3 regions of the Vibrio sp. MA40-2 genome follow, and region 3 is predicted to be linked to each of the others. Evidence: predicted binding sites of a transcription regulator. Region 3 holds the regulator's gene; each other region holds the start of a gene.
The links. The regulator MetJ, encoded in region 3, represses methionine synthesis genes. The targets are predictions, from matches to a motif close to TTAGACNTNTANANGTCTAA.
Positions count from the first base shown of each region.

Region 1: the regulator MetJ is predicted to act here: its motif matches at 1,977-1,996, upstream of metK (methionine adenosyltransferase).
Region 2: the regulator MetJ is predicted to act here: its motif matches at 1,536-1,555, upstream of ACLKML_RS07075 (MetQ/NlpA family ABC transporter substrate-binding protein).

Region 1 is NZ_CP178628.1:549,363-552,649, reverse strand. Features, by position in the region: gene ACLKML_RS09985 (SprT family zinc-dependent metalloprotease) at 60-563, opposite strand; gene metK (methionine adenosyltransferase) at 725-1,876, opposite strand; gene tkt (transketolase) at 2,229-3,287, shown strand, end outside.
Region 2 is NZ_CP178627.1:1,609,813-1,613,099, reverse strand. Features, by position in the region: gene ACLKML_RS07080 (SDR family NAD(P)-dependent oxidoreductase) at 1-575, shown strand, start outside; gene ACLKML_RS07075 (MetQ/NlpA family ABC transporter substrate-binding protein) at 703-1,506, opposite strand; gene ACLKML_RS07070 (2-hydroxyacid dehydrogenase) at 1,837-2,862, shown strand; gene ACLKML_RS07065 (alpha-hydroxy acid oxidase) at 3,029-3,287, opposite strand, start outside.
Region 3 is NZ_CP178628.1:1,173,694-1,176,980, reverse strand. Features, by position in the region: gene ACLKML_RS13075 (bifunctional aspartate kinase/homoserine dehydrogenase II) at 1-374, opposite strand, end outside; gene ACLKML_RS13070 (O-succinylhomoserine (thiol)-lyase) at 375-1,541, opposite strand; gene metJ (met regulon transcriptional regulator MetJ) at 1,777-2,097, shown strand; gene ACLKML_RS13060 (malic enzyme-like NAD(P)-binding protein) at 2,171-3,287, opposite strand, start outside.

The DNA.
Region 1 (3,287 bases), 620 kb from region 3:
ACAAGGGTATTGATACAGGTTGTTTGTCTAAGATATTCCTGATTAGTCTAGTAAACGATTTAGGTTAGTTGTATACCGGTATATATCAATTCCTGTCGGCATTGCCTGCAATGATAGCGTGCTTGACCTTTTTGCGCTTTGTTGTGCCGACGGATAGTTAAAGCATAAATATCGCAATGACATTTATATTCATAAGTACGCCCTTGAACCGAGGTGATTTCAAAAGTATGAGTGGTTTTTGCTGCAAGAGAAAAAACACGCTCCATCACCATTTTCCATTCTTTTCCGTGTGGCTTTACTCGACCAAATAGCGCAAAGGTAATCAAATGTGCTAATTCATGAGGAATAACCTCATGTAAGAATTGCTGTTGATTTTCATTAAATAATACCGGATTAAGACGAATTTCCCAGAGTTGTAATAGTGCTTTTCCGGCGGATTTTCCTCGCAGTTTAAAATTAATGCTCGGTACTGGAAAGTGTTGTTCAAAATATTGATTGGCTATAGAAACGTAGTGGCGTAATGCTTGCTCGGCTTGCTCACTGAGTAGAAAAACTTGCTGTATGTTGGCCAAAGAAGACTCCAAAAAAAACGCCTCAGGTTAATCTGAGGCGTCAATTATAAAGCGAATTTCATGTGATGACTATTTTGAAGTTTGTAATTTATTGTAAAATTACAGTCTATTAAAAAACGTTCATCTATCAGAAATGCACAACATCTCGAAAGTTACAGTCCAGCGAAATCACGTAGGAGCTCTGCTTTGTCAGTCGCTTCCCAAGGGAACTCTTGACGGCCAAAGTGTCCGTAAGCTGCCGTTTTTTTGTAGATTGGTTGCAGTAAATTTAGCATTTCTTGTAAGCCGTATGGACGAAGATCAAAGTACTGACGGACGGCTTGAATAATAACATCGTGAGAGACTTTTTCTGTACCGAACGTTTCAACCATAATAGATGTTGGATCAGCTACACCAATAGCGTAAGAAAGTTGGATTTCACAACGATCAGCTAGACCTGCGGCAACAATATTCTTAGCAACATATCGTGCTGCATAAGCAGCACTACGGTCAACTTTTGAAGGATCTTTACCAGAGAATGCACCACCACCATGGCGAGCTGCACCACCGTATGTGTCAACGATAATTTTACGACCGGTTAGGCCACAGTCACCCATTGGGCCACCGATAACAAAGCGGCCTGTTGGGTTGATAAAGAATTTAGTCTCTTTATTAAGCCACTCAGAAGGAAGTACTGGTTTGATGATTTCTTCCATTACTGCTTCACGTAAATCCGGCGTAGAAATTGATTCACAATGTTGCGTTGAAAGTACTACTGCATCAATACCGACGATTTTGCCTTGATCGTACTGGAAAGTAACTTGGCTTTTTGCATCTGGACGTAACCAGCTTAATTGGCCATTTTTACGAACTTCAGCTTGTTTTTGTACCAATAAGTGAGAGTAAGTAATAGGAGCAGGCATTAATACTTCAGTTTCATTGGTTGCGTAACCAAACATAATACCTTGGTCGCCAGCCCCTTGATCTTTAGGGTCACTTTTATCAACCCCTTGATTGATGTCAGGAGATTGTTTACCAATAGTGTTTAGTACTGCGCAAGAGTCAGCATCAAAACCCATGTCGGAGCCTACGTAACCGATCTCACGAACGGTTTGACGAGTAATTTCTTCAATATCTACCCAAGCGGATGTTGTTACTTCGCCACCCACCATAACCATGCCTGTTTTTACATAAGTTTCACAAGCTACGCGTGCTTTAGGGTCTTGCTCTAAGATTGCGTCAAGAACTGCATCAGATATTTGATCTGCGATTTTATCTGGATGACCTTCTGATACAGATTCAGAAGTAAACAGGTGCTTAGCCATAATAGATAGCTCCGTTATTAAAACGTTAAAAAAAGATGCAAACAATGCATCTTTCAAAATAGGATAAATGTTCAGTGCGAAACTCTATTTTAATAGGCGTTTCTACATCTAGACGTCTATTCTAGTATTTGCAGTTAGAAATACAAGTTTTTTTTGAGGTGGATCATAAAGTGCTGATATTTCTATTTGCGAACTTTGAGTTCGTAGTCTTAAAAACTGGGGCCTTAGCACTATTCACTAAGGAAAGGATTGCAGTCCTAATTTTGCTTTGAGAGAATAGCGACCGCTATTAAATAGGATATAAATAGCGTTAGTTTATATTATTGAATTCGCTTACTTACCAGGAGCAGACATGCCTTCTCAACAACCTTCTCAGCAAGAGCTAGCAAACGCAATTCGCGCGCTTAGCATGGACGGCGTACAACAAGCCAACTCAGGTCACCCAGGCGCACCAATGGGGATGGCTGACATCGCTGAAGTACTTTGGCGTGGTCATTTAAACCATAACCCACAGAATCCACAGTGGGCAGATCGTGACCGTTTTGTGCTTTCTAACGGTCACGGCTCTATGCTGATTTATTCTCTGCTTCATTTGACAGGTTATGACTTGTCTATTGATGATTTGAAAAACTTCCGTCAATTACATTCGAAAACGCCGGGCCACCCAGAATATGGTTATGCACCTGGCATCGAAACCACGACTGGACCTTTAGGCCAAGGCATCACTAACGGTGTTGGTATGGCGTTGGCTGAAAAAGCTTTGGCCGCGCAGTTTAATAAACCTGAACATCAGATTGTTGACCATAATACTTATGTGTTTATGGGTGACGGTTGTTTAATGGAAGGCATTTCTCACGAAGCGTGTTCATTAGCTGGCACATTAGGGCTGGGTAAACTGATTGCTTTTTGGGATGACAATGGCATTTCTATTGATGGTGAAGTAGAAGGTTGGTTCTCCGACGATACACCTAAGCGTTTTGAAGCGTATGGTTGGCATGTTATTCCTGCCGTAGATGGTCATGATCCTGTGGCAATCAATGCAGCCATTGAAGTAGCAAAAGCGGAAACAGGCAAACCAACCCTGATTTGTACTAAAACTGTGATTGGTTTTGGCTCGCCAAATAAAGCGGGAACGCATGATTGTCATGGTGCACCTTTAGGTGCCGATGAAATCACGGCCACTCGTGAAGCTCTAGGCTGGAAGCATGGGCCTTTCGAGATCCCTGCAGATATTTATACTCAGTGGGATGCAAAAGAAGCGGGTTTAGCAAAAGAAGCGGCATGGAATGAGAAATTTTCAGCGTACGCGAGCGAGTTTCCAGAGCTTGCAGCAGAATATACCCGTCGTATAAACGGTGAATTACCTGCTGAATGGCAACAAAAAACCACGCAAATCATTGCTGATTTACAA
Region 2 (3,287 bases), on a different replicon from region 3:
ATAACAATGATATTAACAATATTATTAATTTTGTTGTCAATAGTAAATTTCATATTAAATATTTACTTAATTCAGCTGGCTATTTTAAACCAAAATCATTTATTGAACATGATAATTCTGATTATGATATTTATCATGAATTAAACCGAGCAATATTTTTTATATCACAAGCGGTATCCAAAAACATGATTGCTCACAATGGTGGTTCCATTGTAAATATTGGCTCTATGTGGGCGAAGCAAGCAATTAAAGCCACGCCTTCTTCTGCTTACTCGATGGCAAAAGCAGGACTGCATGCATTAACACAACATTTAGCGATGGAGTTAGGTGATCATAATATTCGTGTTAATGCGATATCGCCAGCATTGGTCAATTCAACCATTTTTGAGTCATTTATTGAGCCTAGTGCTATGGATGAAACTCTGGCGACATTCAATGGTTTTCACCCAATCGGTCGAATTGGTCAACCTGAAGACATAGCAAACGTAGTGAATTTATTGCTTAGTGACGATTCCAGTTGGGTTACAGGCGCAATTTGGGATGTCGATGGCGGCGTAATAGCAGGTAGAAATTAACCCTTAACTACAATTTAACTGGCTCGAAAAATTAACTCACTAAAGAGGATCAGAGCTGATCCTCTTTAAATTCTACAAGGTGAGAAATGGATTCTACCTGGAGGAATATAATGCTGAAGGGCAAATCTTAATTGGCCGCTTCTATCGTGCCTTTAAAGGTGTCTGTTAAGAAATCACTAATCTCGTCAGAGTGATAAATAGCCATAATTTTCTTGTATAACTCTTTATCTTTGTCTTCTTCTCTTGCTGCAACTACCATTACCGCTAAAGGTGCGTCTTTTGGCTCTAAGTAGATACCTTGTTTGTTAGGATCAAGGCCCGAAGACATGACATAGTTCATGGTAATAGCCGCCGCGTCTACATCGTCAAGTGTTCGTGGTAATTGAGCGGCATCCACTTCAACAAATTCAATGTTTTTAGGATTACTAGCTATATCATTCAAAGAAGCTTTAAATCCCACGTTTTCTTTTAACGTAATCAATCCTGCACTTTCGAGTAATAGTAAACCGCGTCCACCATTAGTTGGATCGTTCGGAATCGCAATTCGTGCATTTTCAGGGATCGCGTCCAGTGTCTTATATTTATTAGAGTAAACACCCATGCGCATTAAAATTGAACGGCCAATAGAGACTAAATTACTACTGTGATTATCATTAAAGTTATCTAGAAACGGTTGATGTTGATAGCTGTTAAGGTTGATGCTTCCATCACTTAGTGCGGCATTAGGCGTAATATAATCTGAGAACTCCACTACCTGAATATTGATCCCTTGCTTCGCCGCTTCTTTGGCAACCGCCTCCACAACTTGTGCGTGTGGACCAACAGTCGCACCAATTTTAATAACCGATTCTTCCTTTTGTTCACACCCTACTACGCCGAGTACGAGAGCCAATGCCAGTAGCGATGTTGTGATTTTTTTGTAGCTTTTCATGATAACTCCATTTAAAAATTAGAAGACGTTTAGATGTCCAGACAGCTATACTAGCGATTAACACGATTTGGTCAATAGATTTATTAAAATGAAGCTTAAAAAAGAGTAAATTAAGCTTAAAAAAGAACAATATGGGAAGTCGAGGTTAAGAATACCGACCAACCACCGCTTAAGCAGCGCTACTTAAGCGGTGGTAACAGTTTTAAAAGGGTCGAATGCTGTGGCTGAATGTTGTAATGTCATGTGCATTATTATTTATAAACGGTTGAAAAGGCAGACAGCTATTTGATCTCATTCAGTTGATTTACCTATTCAACAATCTAGGAGAATATAATGAAAGTTTCATTTTTCAGTGCTAAACGCTATGACCGAAAAAGCTTTGAACTGCATAAAAAGAATGTGATTAATAGTGATGAACTACAATTTGAATATTTCGATACTGTACTGAATGAAAAAACGGCCAGCCTTGCACAAAACAATGATGCTGTGTGCGCTTTTGTCAATGATGATTTAGGCGAGGCAACACTCAAAGTCCTCTGCGAGCAAGGCGTAAAACTGTTATTGATGCGATGTGCAGGCTTTAACAATGTCGACTTGGATGCTGCCAAGCGCTACGGCATACGAGTATCCAGAGTCCCTGCCTATTCTCCTGAATCGGTAGCAGAACATGCAATCGCTCTTATGATGACACTTAACCGTCGGATTCATAAAGCTTATCAGCGTACCCGAGATGCAAATTTCTCGTTGGAAGGATTAACCGGAATGAATATTTTCGGTAAAACAGCAGGGGTTGTAGGCACAGGAAAAATTGGGTTGGCGACGCTGCGGATCCTTAAAGGTTTTGGCTGTAAACTACTGGCATTTGACCCATATCCTAATGAAGAAGCAAAAGCATTAGGGGTAGAATATGTTAGTTTGCACACCTTACTTGCACAATCTCATATTATTTCACTTCATTGCCCATTAACCACTGAAAATACTTTTTTAATCAATAAAGAAGCGTTCAGTCAAATGCAAAAAGGAACGCTTTTAATCAATACCAGTCGTGGAAAACTGGTTGATTCACAAAGCTGCATCGATGCATTAAAAGATGGGACACTGGGCGGCTTAGCGTTAGATGTTTATGAACATGAGAAAGAACTGTTTTTTGAGGATTTGTCCGCAGAAGTCATTCAAGATGACATATTTCGCCGACTTTCAGCCTGCCACAATGTTATTTTTACAGGTCATCAAGCCTTCCTTACCGATGAAGCACTGCAAAATATTGCAGAAACCACTCTATCCAATATAGTGGCCTATCGTAAAGGTGAGACCAATGGCAACGAAGTAACGCCACACGTTTTTGATAATAGTTAGCCCAAAAACAGTTAACCGAAAAAATTCCCAGCAAGTTGCTTGTTTAAAAACTGCTTTTAAATATACACAGGCTCACCTTTTCGTTTTAGGTGAGCCATAGTTTAGCCACCCTACCCACCTAAAATACGACCTAGCCAAATACATTAAAAGCCAACTTAGCGGGACATTAGAGCCGTTTTAGAACACTTGAATTGATATCACTAATGGTTTTGCAGCCTAATTGAGCCATGGTTCTTTCCACCTCTTGCTTTAACATACTCATCATATTTGTTGCACCTTGCTTGCCGTCTGCTGCCAATGCATATAAGAAAGGACGGCCAATCAACACTCCGTTAGCCCCCAGAGCGATGGCTTTTACGATATCGGTACCTCGTCTAAAACCACTATCAACCAACAACAACTTATCTTCTCCCATCACTGATCTG
Region 3 (3,287 bases):
CTAGCAGACCAAACTTCACCATGCCCAAGCACGCTGGCTTCTTGTTGATGAGTCAGTGGAATTTGCATATCGCCTAAAGCAGAAAATTCCGCATGCAATACGGCTAACAATTCATTGGGTTCATCCAATAATTGCTCAATTAAATTCGACTGATATTGACGCAACTGCATAAGCAATTCATGCGCTGTTCGTCCATCTTTATTTAGAGCATTTAACCATTCAAGCAGTCTATTGGTCGTATCACCAGCCGCAGAAACAACAATTAAATCTTCATGTTGTGAATATTCGGAAAGAATGTTCGCCACACGCTTATAGCACTCAGGGTTAGCAAGACTGCTACCACCGAATTTATGCAGCTGACGCTTACCTGTCATTTACGCTGTCTCCTGAACTTCTTTAAAGGCATTATCTAAATCTTCAATTAAATCTCGGCTATCTTCTAGCCCTACCGATAATCGAAGCAATGTTTGAGCGATACCAGCTTGTTGAAGCGCCTCTTCACCCATTGCTCGATGAGTCATCGTAGCAGGGTGACAAATAAGGCTTTCCACTCCCCCTAAAGACTCCGCTAGAGAGAACAGTTTTAGCGCACCAACAAAAGCTTTTAACTGTTCCATAGACCCATTGAATTCAAAACTTAGCATTGAACCAAAACCAGACTGTTGTTTTTTAGCTATTTCATGGCCTGGATGATTCACTAAACTTGGGTGATAAATGGTACCAACGCGATCTTGCTTAGCTAAGTAATGTAAAATTTCTCGCGAACTCTCTTCATGTATTCGCATTCTTGCACCCAAGGTTCGTATGCCTCGCAGCGTCATATAGCTATCAAAGGGCGTGCCCGTCGCACCAATACAATTTCCCCACCAAGCTAATTCTTCGGCATGTTGCTCGGTTTTGGTCACAATCACGCCGCCAATTACATCGGAATGACCGTTAATATATTTGGTTGTAGAATGAATAACAAAATCTGCACCTAACTCCAGTGGTTTTTGGTATATCGGTGTCATAAAGGTATTATCCACCGCGACCAATGCCCCTACTGCATGCGCTTTTTTACAGGTTTCTTGCACATCCACCACTCTCACCAATGGATTAGATGGTGTTTCTAACAAGACTAATTTTGGCTTTTTAGCCAATGCCGCCTCTAAAGCTGATTGATCTGATTGATCAATAAATAAAACCGAAAAATCACCTTTCTGAGCTCTGGTATTAAACAAACGATACGTACCACCATAACAATCATTCGGTGCCACAATCAGATCATTTGGACCTATAAAAGCCGATACCCATAAATTGAGTGCTGAGGTACCACAATTAGTCACCACTGCACCTGCACCTGACTCTAGTTCGGAAAGGGCTTGTTCCAACATATTTCTATTGGGATTGCCAGAACGGGTATAATCGTATTTAGGAACATCGCCAAAATTAGGGAAGCTATAATTGGTCGATAAATAAATGGGAGGGACGACGGCTTGATATTGGGAATCAGATTCAATCCCGGTGCGAACAGCAATAGTCGCAGGTTTCCTTTGTGTCATGTGCTTGCTTTCCTTTATCAGGTTTCAGGCTGTGATTTGGCGATCCGCTAACTATACCTGAATATCGAAATACTATACTTGAATATCGAGATTTGGAACGTATATCGCACACTTTACTGCTAGTTTTAAAGGACGTCAATACCTCTAGACGTCTATATGTCTTTGCTTATAGAGGTAAATCCCGCTAGAATTCTAACCCATAAATATTTTATGACTATTTTTATAAAGGTGAGCAATGGCTGATTGGAATGGCGAATATATAAGTCCATACGCAGAGCATGGTAAAAAAAGCGAACAAGTAAAAAAAATAACCGTATCCATCCCTCTGAAAGTTTTAAAAATTTTGACCGATGAACGTACGCGTCGCCAAATAAATAACTTACGACATGCAACAAATAGTGAATTGCTGTGCGAAGCATTTTTACATGCTTATACAGACCAACCATTACCAACAGATGAAGATTTGAGAAAAGATCGCCCTGATGATATTCCAACCGAAGTAAAACGATTAATGACGGAAATGGGCATAGAGTTTGAAGCATTTGATGAAGAGTAATGATTAATTCAGCAATCTACTACCTTAGATAAAATTAGGATAGTAGATTGCGGTTACCTAAATACAGATCGCGTTAATCCATATAATGCTCAGGTAAATCGACTCTAGCAACACCAGACTCCACTGCGGCAATAGCCACCGCTTTGGCAACACGAGGTAGTAAACGAGGGTCCATAGGTTTAGGGATAATATATTCTTTACTAAACTCTAACGACTCTACACCTGCCGCTTTTAATACTTCGGCAGGAACCGGTTCTTTGGTCAACTGACGAATCGCTTCAACTGCTGCTAATTTCATTTCAATATTAATTTCACTGGCTCGAACATCTAAAGCACCACGGAAAATAAAAGGAAAACAGATAACGTTGTTAACTTGGTTCGGATAATCCGAACGGCCAGTTCCCATAATCAAATCGCTTCTTACTTGATGGGCGATTTCAGGTTTAATTTCAGGATCAGGGTTCGAGCAAGCAAAGACTACCGGCTTATCTGCCATCAATTTAAGTGCATCGGCAGGGAACAGATCGGGTCCAGAAACACCAAGAAACAAATCCGCACCGTCAATCACATCTTCTAGCGTGCGTTTATCAGTATTATTGGCAAACATTTTTTTGTATTCATTTAAATCGTCACGACGAGTGTGAATAACGCCTTTTCGATCCAGCATGTAAATTTTTTCTCGCTGAGCACCACATTTTATCAAAAGCTCCATGCAGGCTGTTGCTGCTGCTCCTGCGCCAAGACAAACAATAATCGCTTCTTGTAAGGTTTTTCCTTGTAGCTCTATCGCATTGAGCATACCTGCAGCGGTTACAATCGCTGTACCATGTTGATCATCGTGAAAAACCGGAACTTGGCAACGCTCAATTAACTGGCGTTCTATCTCAAAACATTCAGGGGCTTTAATATCTTCTAAATTGATGCCACCAAACGTATCAGCAATGCTAGCAACCGTATTGACAAACTCTTCAGTTGTACGGTGTTTAACTTGTATATCTATCGCATCAAGTCCCGCAAAACGCTTAAATAGTAATGCCTTACCTTCCATAACCGGTTTAGATGCCATTGGTCCTAGGTTACCTAAACCCAAAATAGCCGTGCCGTTAGAGATAACAGCTACTGTATTTCCTTTCGCTGTGTATTTGTAAACATTGTCAGTATTTTGCGCAATTTCACGTACCGGCTCTGCA